4 regions of the Streptomyces sp. NPDC097619 genome follow, and region 4 is predicted to be linked to each of the others. Evidence: riboswitches for the same ligand, from Rfam matches in the RefSeq annotation. Region 4 holds a riboswitch; each other region holds the start of a gene.
The links. A riboswitch is a leader RNA that binds a small molecule or an ion and turns the genes downstream of it on or off. The one in region 4 is predicted to bind cobalamin.
Positions count from the first base shown of each region.

Region 1: linked by a shared signal. The riboswitch ahead of ABTZ17_RS06500 (ribonucleoside-diphosphate reductase subunit alpha) and the one ahead of metE (5-methyltetrahydropteroyltriglutamate--homocysteine S-methyltransferase) in region 4 are both predicted to bind cobalamin.
Region 2: linked by a shared signal. The riboswitch ahead of ABTZ17_RS15320 (CoA-acylating methylmalonate-semialdehyde dehydrogenase) and the one ahead of metE (5-methyltetrahydropteroyltriglutamate--homocysteine S-methyltransferase) in region 4 are both predicted to bind cobalamin.
Region 3: linked by a shared signal. The riboswitch ahead of ABTZ17_RS30040 (prenyltransferase/squalene oxidase repeat-containing protein) and the one ahead of metE (5-methyltetrahydropteroyltriglutamate--homocysteine S-methyltransferase) in region 4 are both predicted to bind cobalamin.

Region 1 covers NZ_JBEOSD010000015.1:4,387-7,872, forward strand. The annotation lists gene ABTZ17_RS06500 (ribonucleoside-diphosphate reductase subunit alpha) at 1-2,282, opposite strand, end outside; cobalamin riboswitch at 2,443-2,565, opposite strand; gene ABTZ17_RS06505 (YbdD/YjiX family protein) at 2,720-2,914, opposite strand; gene ABTZ17_RS06510 (carbon starvation CstA family protein) at 2,914-3,486, opposite strand, start outside.
Region 2 covers NZ_JBEOSD010000045.1:44,946-48,431, forward strand. The annotation lists gene ABTZ17_RS15310 (hypothetical protein) at 1-238, shown strand, start outside; gene ABTZ17_RS15315 (3-hydroxybutyrate dehydrogenase) at 377-1,138, shown strand; cobalamin riboswitch at 1,334-1,504, shown strand; gene ABTZ17_RS15320 (CoA-acylating methylmalonate-semialdehyde dehydrogenase) at 1,734-3,233, shown strand; gene ABTZ17_RS15325 (acyl-CoA dehydrogenase family protein) at 3,230-3,486, shown strand, end outside.
Region 3 covers NZ_JBEOSD010000153.1:11,865-15,350, forward strand. The annotation lists gene ABTZ17_RS30035 (prenyltransferase/squalene oxidase repeat-containing protein) at 1-1,059, opposite strand, end outside; cobalamin riboswitch at 1,384-1,514, shown strand; gene ABTZ17_RS30040 (prenyltransferase/squalene oxidase repeat-containing protein) at 1,623-3,044, shown strand; gene ABTZ17_RS30045 (DUF4430 domain-containing protein) at 3,127-3,486, opposite strand, start outside.
Region 4 covers NZ_JBEOSD010000126.1:3,029-6,514, forward strand. The annotation lists gene metE (5-methyltetrahydropteroyltriglutamate--homocysteine S-methyltransferase) at 1-1,933, opposite strand, end outside; cobalamin riboswitch at 2,111-2,347, opposite strand; partial or broken gene ABTZ17_RS27440 (helix-turn-helix domain-containing protein) at 2,431-2,976, opposite strand; gene ABTZ17_RS27445 (TetR/AcrR family transcriptional regulator) at 3,219-3,486, shown strand, end outside.

The DNA.
Region 1 (3,486 bases), on a different contig from region 4:
GCGATCTTGGTCGCGGGGCGCGAGCGCAGGTAGTACGTGGTCTTCAGGCCCTTCTTCCAGGCGTACGCGTACATCGAGCTGAGCTTGCCGATGGTGGGCGTCTCCAGGAAGAGGTTCAGCGACTGGCTCTGGTCCAGGAACGGGGTCCGGTCCGCCGCCATGTCGATGAGGCCGCGCTGCGGGATCTCCCACGCGGTGCGGTACAGGGTGCGGGTCTCCTCGGGGATCCAGCCGAAGCCCTGGACGGAGCCGGAGGACTCGCGCAGGGCCTCGCGGGTCTGCGCGTCCCACACGCCGAGCTTCTTGAGCTCCTCGACCAGGTAGCCGTTGACCTGGAGGAACTCGCCGCTGAGGGTCTCGCGCTTGAACAGGTTGGACACCTGCGGCTCGATGCACTCGTACACGCCCGCGATGGAGGCGATGGTGGCGGTCGGGGCGATGGCCAGCAGCAGGGAGTTGCGCAGGCCGCCGCCGGCGATCCGGGTGCGCAGGGCGGCCCAGCGCTCCGGCCAGTTCAGGTCCACGCCGTAGTGGTCGGGGTGCAGCACGCCCTGGGCGGTACGGGTCTCCTCCCAGGCGGGGACGGGACCGTGGCGCTCGGCGAGGTCGGCGGAGGCCTCGTAGGCGGCGAGCATGATGCGCTCGGCGATCCGGGTGGAGAGGGCGCGGGCCTCCTCCGAGTCGAAGGGCAGCCGCAGCTTGAAGAAGACGTCCTGGAGGCCCATCGCGCCCAGGCCCACCGGGCGCCACTTGGCGTTGGAGCGGCCGGCCTGCTCGGTCGGGTAGAAGTTGATGTCCACCACGCGGTCGAGGAAGGTCACGGCGGTGCGGACGGTCTCGTCCAGGCGCTCCCAGTCGATGCCGTCGGGGAACTCGGGGGAGACGAAGGCGCCCAGGTTGACGGAGCCGAGGTTGCAGACCGCGGTCTCGCCGTCGTCGGTGACCTCGATGATCTCGGTGCAGAGGTTCGAGGAGTGCACCACGCGGCCGGGCAGCGCGGTCTGGTTGGCGGTGCGGTTGGAGGCGTCCTTGAAGGTCATCCAGCCGTTGCCGGTCTGCGCGAGGGTGCGCATCATGCGGCCGTACAGGTCCCGGGCGGGCATGGTCTTGCGGGCCAGGCCCGCGGCCTCGGCCTTGACGTAGGCGGCGTCGAACTCGGCCCCGTACAGGTCCACCAGCTCGGGGACGTCCGAGGGGGAGAACAGCGACCACTCGGCGTCGGCGTTCACGCGGCGCATGAACTCGTCGGGGATCCAGTGGGCCAGGTTCAGGTTGTGGGTGCGGCGGGCGTCCTCGCCGGTGTTGTCGCGGAGCTCCAGGAACTCCTCGATGTCGGCGTGCCAGGTCTCCAGGTAGACGGCGGCGGCGCCCTTGCGGCGGCCGCCCTGGTTCACGGCGGCCACGGAGGCGTCGAGGGTCTTCAGGAACGGCACGATGCCGTTGGAGTGGCCGTTGGTGCCCCGGATCAGGGAACCGCGGGCGCGGACGCGGGAGTAGGACAGGCCGATGCCGCCGGCGTGCTTGGAGAGGCGGGCCACCTGGTGGTAGCGGCCGTAGATGGAGTCCAGCTCGTCCAGCGGGGAGTCCAGCAGGTAGCAGGAGGACATCTGCGGGTGCCGGGTGCCGGAGTTGAACAGGGTGGGGGAGGAGGGCAGGTAGTCCAGGCGGCTCATCAGCCGGTACAGGGAGGCCACTTCCTCCACCGCGCGCAGGCTGTCGTCCTCGGCGAGGCCGCAGGCCACGCGCAGCATGAAGTGCTGCGGGGTCTCGATGACCTGCCGGGTGATGGGGTGGCGCAGCAGGTAGCGGCTGTGCAGGGTGCGCAGGCCGAAGAAGCCGAAGCGGTCGTCCGCGCCGTCCGCGAGGGCGAGGTCCACCAGGGCGTCCAGGCGGACGGCGTGGGTGCGGACGAACTCGACGGTGCGGTCGGCGATCAGGCCCTCGCGGTGGCCGGTCTCGACGGAGGCGGAGAAGGAGACGGCGCCCTGTCCGGCGGCCTCCTCGGCCACGGCGAGCGTGAGCAGCCGGGCGGCGAGCCGGGAGTACTCCGGGTCCTCGGAGATCAGGCCCGCGGCGGCCTCGGTGGCCAGGCCCCGCAGCTCGGCCTCGTCCGCGTCGGCGCTGCGGCCGCGCAGGGCGGCGGCGGCGACCCGTCCGGGGTCGGTGTCGGGCAGGTCCGCGGTGAGGGCGGTCAGCGTGCGCAGCAGCGCGGCACCGGGTCCCTCGGCGGCGGTCTCGGGCTGGTCGGACGCGGCGCGCGGTGCGGAAGGCGCGATGGTCACGTGGGGGCTCTCCCTGCCTCGGCCCGGTGGCCGCGGCGGAGGGATTGCGAGCGCGCGTGCGGGAAGGGCGACGCGGGGCCGGGACAGGCCGGCCCGTGTCTCCGCACGGCGTCCGCAGGCCCAACCGCGAGGCCCGGACGTGTCGTCTCCCGGATCGGACGACCCGGGCAGGCTGTCGGCAGGTCCTCGGACTCACGATGTACGGATGGGTACATCTCACACCGTTGCGGGACAGTTCCGGATTCTCACCGGATTCCCCTGCGGCGACAGCGAGGGAAAGCATACATGTGGGGGCCCCTTGGTGAGGGACCCCCTAGATGTTGTGTCGCCCGATACGCGGAGTCTTCAACTCCTGTCTCTCCGCACAGGGATTTCCGGTTCCGGACAGGCCGCAGGGCCCCGCTGTGAGACCGGCGGGGCCCTGCGTGCGGGGCTCCTCAGCAGCAGCGGAAGCCCTCGCGCGGGTCGGCTTCCCGGGAGTCCGTACGGGCCCGCTCGAAGGCCCGCCGGGTCATGACCTCCGCCGTCGGGTCGTGGCCGCGGGCGTGGGCCACGTAGCGGTCGTAGGCCGCCTCCCCGGAGAACTCGCGGACGTAGAACCTGATGCGGCCGAGGGCCCGGCGCGCGTCCATCAGGAGACCGGCTCCCGGACCCGGCCGTCGTCGCCGGAGCCGTCCCGGGCGGCAGCGGCGGCCAGCTCGGCCTTCTCCTCCGCGGTCGCGAACAATCCGGCCGGGGCGACGAGCTTCGACTCGGTGTACGGGACCTCGTGGAGGGTGACGGTGGCCGGGCGGCGGACCGCCCGCACGCACACCCGGGCGGCGTCCACCAGGACGACGACGATGAGCACGGCGAAGAGGGCGGAGAGCACGCCGTCCACGGTGGCGTTCGTCACCACGGTGTGCATCTCGTCCATGGTCTTGGCGGGGGCCAGGACCTCGCCGGAGTCGATGCCCTGCTGGAACTTGTCCCGCTGGGCGAAGAAGCCCACCCGCGGGTCCTCGGAGAACACCTTCTGCCAGCTCGCCGTCAGGGTCACGGTGGCGTCCCAGACCAGTGGCACGCCCGTCACCCAGGCCCACTTCAGCCGGCCCGACTTCACCAGCAGCGTGGTGCAGACGGCCAGGGCCACCGCGGCGAGCAGCTGGTTCGCGATCCCGAAGAGCGGGAAGAGCTGGTTGATGCCGCCCAGCGGGTCCTTCAC
Region 2 (3,486 bases), on a different contig from region 4:
GCTGACCGGTGCGCTCGGCGCGCTGCCGGGCATGCCCTTCCTGCCCTGCGGCTGCACCGATCCGCTCTCCTGGCTCGCCGAGCGGGACATGCTCCTCGTCCTCGACGGCACCGAGGAACTGACTCCCGAAGGGCTGGACTGGCTCGGCCTGTTACTGGGGTCCGCGCCCGGCGTCCGGGTCCTCGCGGCCGGCCGGCACCCCCTGGGGCTGCCCCGGGAGCGCGTCCACCGCATGTAGGGCGCCGGCGGCCCGGGAACCGGAAGGCCACGGGGCCGGGGTGCCGTGCGGGCATGGGCGCCACCGCCACCCCCCGGGCACCAGGTGTGGTGCTCGGAGCCATGGGCAGGGCACGGGGGCGTGCCTAACGTTCCCGCCATGACGAACCACAACCGGCCGGAGCCGATCGGCCGCACCGCCCTGGTCACCGGCGGGGGCAGCGGCATCGGGCTGGCCTGCGCCCGCGCCCTGGCCGCCGCCGGGGCCACCGTGCACATCGTCGACCGCAACGCCGTCGCGGCGAAGGAGGCCGCCGCGGAGACCGGGGGTCACGCCCACGTCGTGGACCTCGCCGATCCGACGGCCGTGGCCGGACTGCCCGCCGCCGTGGACATCCTCGTCAACAGTGCCGGGCTCCAACACGTGGCCCCCGTCGAGGAGTTCCCACCGGAGCGGTTCGAGCTGATCCAGCGGGTGATGGTGACGGCCCCGTTCCTGCTGGTGCGGCACTGCCTGCCGCACATGTACGCCCGGGGCTGGGGGCGGGTGGTGAACATCTCCAGTGTGCACGGGCTGCGGGCCAGCCCCTACAAGTCGGCCTACGTGGCGGCCAAGCACGGGCTGGAGGGGCTCAGCAAGGTGGTGGCCCTCGAAGGCGCCGCGCACGGGGTGACCAGCAACTGCGTCAGCCCCGGATACGTGCGCACGCCCCTGGTGGAGGGTCAGATCGCCGCGCAGGCGGCCGTGCACGGCATTCCCCCCGACCGGGTCGCGGCCGAGGTGCTGCTGGACCGGACGGCCATCAAGCGGCTGATCGAACCGGAGGAGGTGGCCGCCGTCGCGCTGTGGCTGTGCGGCCCCGACACCGGCTTCCTCTCGGGAGCCTCGATACCGGTGGACGGGGGCTGGACCGCCCGCTGACCGGGCCCGCTCCCCCACGCGGCCGCACCCCGGCCCGTACGGCGCCCCGTCCTCCGCCCGCGCGGAGGGCGGGGCGCCGTCCATCCGTCGGGCGGTCGGGCGGGGCACCGGGGCGGCCGGTCGGTCATCGGACGGTCTGCGCGACGCGGCTCACGCCGGGCGGCCCTGGACTTACTAGGACGTCCAACTATATGTTCGTGGCACAAGGTCCGCGGTGCAGGGAAGCCGGTGTGAATCCGGCACGGTCCCGCCACTGTGACCGGGGAGTGTGCCGCCGTCCCCACGCCACTGGCGAAGTCTGCCGGGAAGGCGGGCGGCACGCGGGGATCCGGGAGTCAGGATACCGGCCGCGGAACGTTCCGTGTTGTCCACGAGGATGGAGCAGACACGCATGGCACCGGTCCGTACCCACGACCCTGGTGATCCGGCGAAGCGAACGACGGCGCCCCGCGCGTCCGCGTAGCTCCGCGACGGCCTGGCGCTCCGCCGCCGCCGTCGCTGTCCCACGGCCCGCCCCCGCGCACCCACCCACCCGGTGCGGGCGCCGGTGTGCCGTGCCATCCCCGGATCCGACCTGACGAGAGAGCAGGCAACCATGGTCCGTGAACTCACCCACTTCATCGGCGGAAAGCACACCACCGGCACCTCCGGGCTGTTCGCCGACGTCCACGACCCCAACACCGGCGCCGTCCAGGCCCGCGTCCCGCTGGCCGGACGCGCCGACACCGAGGCCGCCATCGCCGACGCCGAGGCGGCGCAGGTCGACTGGGCGCGCTGGAACCCGCAGCGGCGGGCCCGCGTGCTGCTGCGCTTCCTCCAGCTCGTCGAGGGCGAGCGCGAGGCGCTGGCCCGACTGCTGTCCGCCGAGCACGGCAAGACCGTGGCCGACGCCCACGGCGATCTCCAACGCGGCCTGGAGGTGGTGGAGTTCGCGGCGGGGATCCCGCACCTGCTGAAGGGGGAGTTCACCGACAACGCCGGTACCGGCATCGACGTGCACTCCCTGCGCAGCCCCCTCGGGGTGGTCGCGGGCATCACCCCCTTCAACTTCCCCGCGATGATCCCGCTCTGGCAGGCGGCCCCCGCCCTGGCCTGCGGGAACTCCTTCATCCTCAAGCCCTCCGAACGGGACCCGTCGGTGCCGCTGCGGCTCGCGGAGCTCTTCCTCGAAGCGGGGCTGCCGCCGGGCGTGCTCAACGTGGTCAACGGCGGCAAGGAGGCCGTGGACACCCTGCTGGAGGACCCCCGGGTCCAGGCCCTCGGATTCGTCGGCTCCACGCCGATCGCCGCGCACATCTACGCCACCGCCGCCGCGCACGGCAAGCGCGCCCAGTGCTTCGGCGGCGCCAAGAACCACATGATCGTGATGCCGGACGCCGATCTCGACCAGGCCGTGGACGCCCTCCTCGGCGCCGGATACGGCTCTGCGGGGGAACGCTGCATGGCCATCTCGGTGGCCGTGCCCGTCGGGGAGGAGACCGCCGACCGGCTGGTCGCCGCCCTCAAGGAACGGATCGCCGGCCTGCGGATCGGCCGCTCCGACGACCCCGAGGCCGACTTCGGCCCCCTGGTGAGCCGGGACGCCCTGGACCGGGTCCGCCGCTACGTGGACATCGGCGTCGGCGAGGGTGCCGAACTCGTCGTGGACGGACGGGACTTCTCCCTGCCCGGACACGAGAACGGGTACTTCACCGGAGCCACCCTCTTCGACCGGGTCTCCTCCCGCATGCGCGTCTACCGCGAGGAGATCTTCGGCCCCGTGCTGTGCGTGGTACGGGCCGCGAACTTCGAGGAGGCGCTGCGGCTGCCCAGCGAGCACCCCTTCGGCAACGGCGTGGCGATCTTCACCCGGGACGGGGACACCGCCCGCGAGTTCACCCGGCGCGTCAACACCGGCATGGTCGGCGTGAACGTGCCCATCCCGGTGCCGGTGGCCTACCACACCTTCGGCGGCTGGAAGCGGTCCGGTTTCGGCGACCTGAACCAGCACGGCCCGGACTCGGTGCGCTTCTACACCCGGACCAAGACCGTCACCACGCGCTGGCCCTCCGGGGTCAAGGAGGGCGCGTCCTTCACGATCCCCACGATGGGATGAGCGCCGTGAGCAGCACCCTCACCGAGGACCAGCTCGCCCTCGCCGAGGTCACCCTCGACTTCGCACAGGAGCGGTTGGCCCCCTACGCCGTCACCTGGGACCGCACCAAGCACTTCCCCGTGGACACCCTCCGGGAGGCGGCCGCGCTCGGGCTCGGCGGCGTGTACGTCCGCGAGGAACACGGCGGTTCCGGGCTGTCCCGGACCGACGGCGTGCTCGTCTTCGAGACCCTGGCCACCGGCTGCCCCTCCAT
Region 3 (3,486 bases), on a different contig from region 4:
CGCCAGGGCCTGGCCGTCGGCCTGCCCGGAGGTGGTGGGGAAATCGCCCCGGACGGTGCAGCCGGGCAGGGGCTGCGGGGCCTCGGATCCGCTGGGGCAGACGCTCGCCGCCAGATCGCCGAGGAGGTCGTGGCCGCCGGTCCTGCGGGGGTCGGCACCGGTGGCGCGGGCCACCAGGGCGAGCCGGGCGGCGGCCGCGGGTTCGGGTGCGGCGGTCTTCCCGGCCGGGTAGGCGTAGGCGTCGGTCTGCTCGGGCCGGGCCAGGAAGCGGGCGACCTTCGCGGCGGCCGGGCTCTTGTGGTCGACGGCGGCGAGGGCGAGGGCGGCCTCGGCGGTGAGCAGGTGGACCGGGCCGCCGCCGGCCGGATCGACGACCCGTTCGCCGTCGGTGAGCTGCGTGCCCAGCCAGCGGGTGGCGGCGGGCAGGTCCACGGAGCCGGGCGGCACGGTGGGCCCGGGGCTCTGGCTGGGCCTCGGCTTCGGGGAGGCCCCGCCGCCCGCGCGGACCTGGTCGGGGGTGAACTTCGGCTGCCCGTTGGTGCCGCCGATGTCGGTGGCCCCGTACACCCAGGCGTCCACGTCGCCGTGCTTCGGGGTGCGGGCCATGGCGCCGAGGGGGCTGTACGTCCACTTCTTCGCGCCGGGCGCGGCGGTCCAGTACGACCAGTAGGCGGAGGCGGGCGGGGTCAGCCGGCAGGCTTCCGTCCGCGGGGTCGGGTACCGCTTCCCGGAGTCGAAGGTGGCGAGGCCGATCCGGCAGATGAACCCGGGGCCGTCGTGGACGGTGCCCTCGGTGGTGAACCCGCCCTCGTGGAGGAGTTCGTAGCCGGTGGTGGGGGTGGCGTCGCAGCCCCGCTCGACCTTCCCGCCGAAGGGGCCGAAGTCGACGGCGACGACGGCGCCGGTGGTGGCGGTGCACTTCTTGAGGGGGTCGGCCCCGGCGGGGGTGACAAGCGCGACGGCCGCCCCGCCGAGCAGGGCCAGGACAGCCGTCAACGTGACCAGGCGGCGTACCGGTCCCGTGCCCTCGTGCCCGTGCGGCCGCTGTCGGCTCTCCACCCGCAGTCCCCTCGTCCGTGCCGGGGGGACGTACGGGTGCGTGGCGATGCGCCCCGTGCGGGCGGGCCGCAGGGGGCGGGGGGCGACCACGCCGTAGTCCGCGACGGCGTTCTTCGTTCGGTGACACGGCCACAGGTGATCCGGCTCGCCCGGGACGGTGCCGGGCCTACGGTTGCGGGTCAGCGCCGGAATTCGACCGGCTTCCCCTGGGGCTGAGTGCTGTTCAGCGGACATCGAACACGCAGCCGTCGGGGCCGTCAAGGTGGGCTGCGTCTCATCGACGGCACCGGGAAGGAGCCCCGCGCCCCGACACCTGGCGGACCCTTGATCGCTGGGGTAGCGTCCGGGGCGCCCATGGGGGAACCCGGTGAGAATCCGGGGCTGACGCGCAACGGTGTGGAGCGGCCGCGAAGGTCGCGCCGAGCCCGAATGCCCGTGTGGTGACGCACCACCAGGAAGCCGTACCACGCGTTCCGGACGGCGGCCCCGAACCCGGTCCCGTCGCCGTGCGGCGCGCTCCGGGGCCCGGGTCGGCCGGCGTCCGCCGATTCCAGGAGCAGGCCATGATCCGTTCCCGTACCCCTCGCCGGCTCACGCTCGCGGCCCCCGCGGCCCTCGGCGCCCTCGCTCTGACCGTCCTCACCGTGACGCCCTCGGCGGCCACCTCGACCCCGGCACAGATCGCCACGTCGAAGACGAACGGTGTGACGTACCTCAAGTCCCTCCAGGCCGCCGATGGTTCGTACGCGGGCTCGGGGCTGTCCAACGAGTGGGCGTTCAGCGCGTTCGCGGCGGCCGGGACGGCCGTCGTCGACGTCTACCCGGGCGGTGACACCACGAAGAACGCCCGCACCGTCTACCGCAACCTGCTGGGAACGGCGGGCTGGCCCTCGGCCGCCCCGGTGGTCACCGACTACGAGCGGGGGGTGCTCAACGCGTACGCGGCGGGCATCGACCCGGCCCGGGTCTCCGCCTCCCGCAACCTGATCGCGCACGTGTACTCCTTCTGGCAGACCGCCGAGCCCGGCTACTTCGGTCCGTCCGCCAACTTCAACGGCACCGTGTTCGCCGCCCTCGCCCTGGGCGGCGCGAAGACCCAGGCCGGCGGCGCGCGCGTGCCGCAGGCCCTCACCGACGCGCTGGTGGCGCGGATCCGCGCCAACCAGCACAACGACGGCGGCTGGCAGTACGGCAAGGCGGAGGGCAACCCGACGGCACTGGCCGCGGCGAGCGACATCGACATGACGGGCGCCGGTCTGGCCGCGCTGTGCGCCTCCGGGGTGCCCGCCACCGACGCGGACGTGGTCCAGGCGAAGAACTTCCTCAAGAGCAAGCTGGTCTCGGGCTCCGGGGCCTTCAACTCGATGTACGGGGTGAACACCAGCTCCAACGGCTGGGCCGTCGCCGGTCTGAACGCCTGCGGGATCAACGCCCAGGGCACGGACTTCACCACGGTCGCCGGAAAGACCCCGATCGACTTCCTCCTGGCCAACCAGTACAACCCGGCGGGCGGGTTCAAGTACAAGCCCGCCGACACCGCCCCGTCCGCGTACGCCTCCCTCGACGCGCTGCGGGCCGTGGCGGTCGGCGGCTTCACCTCCGCCCCGCCGGTCCCGGTCACGGCCGGAGCCCCGCAGTGGGTGGCCCAGTCCTCGTTCACCGCGGGCACGGCCACCAAGCTGGCGCTGAGCGTGGACGACGGCGCGGGCAACCTGAAGGTGTGCGCGGTGTCCGTCACCCCGACCGGGACGACCACCACCCTCGGGGACGTGCTGACGGCGGCGACCACGGCGGCCGCCCCCGCCGGCTGCGTCACCAGCGTCACCCCCGCGTCGGGCACCGGGACCGTCACCGCGGTCAACGGCAAGGCCAACAGCGGCTCGAACACCTGGAAGGTGAGCGTGGACGGGTCCGCCTTCGCCGGGGCCACCCGCGGCAAGGTGATCACCGTGGGCGACACCATCGCCCTGCGCTGGGGCGCCTGAGCCGGTGCGGGCGGGGGCCCGGACGCCCCCGCCCGCGAGCCGGGCCGTGGCCGCGACCGCGCCCGCGCCCGCGCCCGCGCGACTAGAAGGAGGTCCAGGTGAAGGACACCCGGTCGCCCGCCTCCAGCTCGAACTGGCAGCCGCCCACCGGGGTCGGGGTGCCGTTCACCTCGATGCTCCAGTAGGCGGACCCGCCGCCGCTGACGTTCTTGATGGTGTCGACGGAGAAGTCGTCGAACGAGGCGTACCAGGTGCCGTCCCAGGTGAAGCCCTTCTTGCGGGCGGCGTCGTCGAGGGCGGCGGTCGGGGTGGGCACCTTCGTGGCGTGGGCGCCGCCGTTGGTGCCGTCGCACTTGTGGGTCCCGCCGGTGGCGGTGGTCACGTCGTGGCCCTTGGTCCTGATCCGGCCCTTGAACAGCAGCCCGTCCGGGCCCTGCACGGT
Region 4 (3,486 bases):
TGGTGCTGAGGCGGAAGGCCTCGGTGGCCCAGGCCAGGTACTCCGCGTGGTCGGCGGCGCGCAGCGGCAGGGTTTCGCGGAGGGCGGGCTCGTCGACCTGGATGACGGAGGTGCCGGCGGCTTCGAGGTCGTTCACCTCGTCGCGGAGGGCGAGGGCCACCTGGCGGGCGGTCTCGCCGAGGGGCTGGTCGTCGCGGACGAAGGACCAGGCGAGCATGGTGACCGGGCCGGTCAGCATGCCCTTGACCGGCTTGGTGGTCTGGGCCTGGGCGAAGGTGGTCCAGCGGACCGTCATCGGGTCCGGGCGGGAGATGTCGCCGGCCAGGACCGGCGGGCGGACGTAGCGGGTGCCGTAGGACTGGACCCAGCCCTCCTGGGTGGCGACGTAGCCGGTGAGCTGTTCGGCGAAGTACTGCACCATGTCGTTGCGTTCGGGTTCGCCGTGCACGAGGACGTCGATGCCGGTCTTCTCCTGGAAGGAGATGACCTCGCGGATCTCGTTCTCGATCCGCTCCTCGTAGCCGGCGGCGTCGATGCGTCCGGCCCGCAGGTCGGCGCGGGCCACGCGCAGCTCGTCGGTCTGCGGGAAGGAGCCGATGGTGGTGGTGGGCAGCACGGGCAGGCCGAGGTGGGCACGCTGGGCCGCGGTCCTCTGGTCGTAGGGCTGGGAGCGGCGGCCGTCGGCGGCGGTGACGGCGGCGGTGCGGGCCCGGACCGCCGGGTCGCGGGTGATGGCGGAGCCGCTCCGGGAGGCCAGGTCGGCGCGGTTGGCGGCGAGTTCGGCGCTGATGGTGTCGGTGCCCTGGGCGAGGCCGCGGGCGAGGGTGGAGATCTCGGCGGCCTTCTGGCGGGCGAAGGCCAGCCAGCGGCGGATCTGGGGGTCGATGTCGCGTTCGGCGGCGGCGTCGAGGGGGACGTGCAGCAGGGAGCAGGAGGAGGCGACGTCCACGCGGTCGGCCAGGCCGAGGAGGATGGCGAGGGTGGTCAGGGACTTCTGGTGGTCGTTGATCCAGATGTTGCGGCCGTTGACGACACCGGCGACCAGGCGCTTGCCCGGCAGACCGCCGGCGGCGGCGAGGGCGTCGAGGTTCGCGGCGGCGGCGCCGGTGAAGTCCAGGGCCAGGCCCTCCACGGGGGCGGCGGCCAGGATCGGCAGGGCGTCGCCGAGGCGGTCGAAGTAGGAGGCGACCAGCAGCTTGGGGCGGTCGGTCAGGGCGCCGAGCTCGCGGTAGGTGCGGGTGGCGGCGTTGAGTTCGGCCGGGGTGCGGTCCTGGACCAGGGCGGGCTCGTCGAGCTGGACCCAGTCGGCGCCGGCGGCGCGGAGGTCGGCGAGGACCTCGGCGTAGACGGGGAGCAGCCGGTCCAGCAGGGTCAGTGGTTCGAAGGCGGGGTCGACGCCGGGGGCGGGCTTGGCCAGCAGCAGGTAGGTCACCGGGCCGACGAGGACGGGTCGGGCGGTGTGCCCGAGGGCGAGGGCCTCCTTGAACTCGGCCACCTGCTTGGCGGAGTTCGCGGTGAAGACGGTGTCGGGGCCCAGTTCGGGGACCAGGTAGTGGTAGTTCGTGTCGAACCACTTGGTCATCTCCAGCGGCGCCACGTCGCGGTTGCCGCGGGCCATGGCGAAGTACCCGTCGAGGGCGTCCGCGGCCACCGCCTCGCGGTGCCGGGCGGGGACGGCGCCGACCATGACGCTGGTGTCCAGGACGTGGTCGTAGTACGAGAAGTCGCCGGTCGGTACCTCGTCGATACCGGCCGCGGTCAGTTCCTGCCAGTTCGTGCGGCGGAGATCGGCTGCGGTCCGGCGCAGGTCGTCGGCGGTGACCCCGCCCTTCCAGTAGCCCTCGATCGCCTTCTTCAACTCACGGTCGGCACCCTGTCGGGGGTAGCCATGGACGGTGGCGCGGGCTGCCGCGGCTGCGGACTCGGTGGTCACGGAACTCTCCTTCGCGAGCATGTCTCCATGGACCCGGTGCCGACCGGGAGCGCGAAAGGGGTGCCGGAACGGGCGGGTCGTCCGGTCGCGCCACAGGGGTACGCGACGGGAGCACCACCCGCCTGAAAGCACGCCGACCCGCCCACGAGGTCACCGGGAGAACCGTGCGCGGAATCGTCCGCGTACGGGCAACGGGCAGGTCTTCGGACTCGCGGGCACGCCTGCCGGCATTCGTACTCCTGCCGGCGGGCACCTACTGGCCGTCGCTTCCCAGGACCGTTTCTCCGGTCCCAGTGCGTATGACGGCGGTCGTTCCCGCTCACCGCTGCGGGGCAGTCCCGGATTCCCACCGGGTTCCCTCTTGCGACGCATCCCGCCTGGCGGACGGGGCGAACCAGCTGCGTTCGTCACCCTAGGACGCCGGACGGCCCCGAGGCGAGCGTTGTCCACGATCCGGATGCGGAAATGAGACAACCAGGGGTGGCGGGCCCTCGGGGTCAGGGCTCGCGGACCACGGGGTAGGGGATGTGGGTGCGGCGGTCGGGGTCGACGGCGAGGCTGCCGCCGGCCGGGGGCCGGGCCCGCTGGGCGCAGTCCTGCCGTTCGCAGATGCGGCAGCCGAGTCCGATGGGGGTGCGGGCCCGGGGGTCGTCCAGGGCGATGCCGTCCGCGTAGACCAGGTGGGCGGCGTGTCGGAGTTCGCAGCCCAGGGCCACGGCGAAGTCGGCGCGGGGGGCGTGGTGGCCGTATCCGCCGCGGGTGACGGTGCGGGCGATCCAGAAGTACTTCTTGCCGTCGGGCATCTCGGCGACCTGGGTGAGGATCCGGCCGGGCGCGGAGAAGGCCCCGTAGACGGTCCACAGGGGGCAGGTGCCGCCGAGCCGGGAGAAGTGGAAGTCGGTGGCGGACTGCCGTTTGGAGATGTTGCCGGCGCGGTCGGCCCGCAGGAAGGAGAAGGGGACGCCGCGCAGCCCGGTGCGCTGGAGGGTGGACAGACGGTGGCAGACCGTTTCGAATCCGACCCCGAAAACGGCTTGAAGCACGCCATGCTTGCGGATGGCGCGGGGACGGAAGGCAACGGGCATGCCCCACTTCCGGTTCCTCTCGCATGCATGGTGCAGGTGCAACAACCATGCAACAAGGTACGCCCCGGGATCGGGCGGCTCGACCGGTCCGCCCCTCGGACCGGGGGTTTTCGATCCGGGGGCGCAGCGTGGGTGAGCTCGGGGAATTCCGCTTGTACCCTCGGTGTGAACATCGTGCGCAGTACTGGAGGAACCACCCCGTGGCAGCCAAGTCCCGTCCCGTTCCGTCCGTGTGGGCGCGTCCCAAGCCGTCGCCGAGGCAGGTGAGCCTGAGCCGGGAGGTCATCCTGCGGGAGGCCATCGCGATGCTGGACGCGGACGGTACCGAGGCGCTGACGATGCGGGGGCTGGGCGCGCGGCTCAACGCCGGGGCCACGTCGGCCTACCGGCACGTCGCCAACAAGGACGAGCTGATGGAGCTCGCCGTGGACGAGGTGCTGGGCGAGGTGTTCGTCCCGGAGGGCGGCG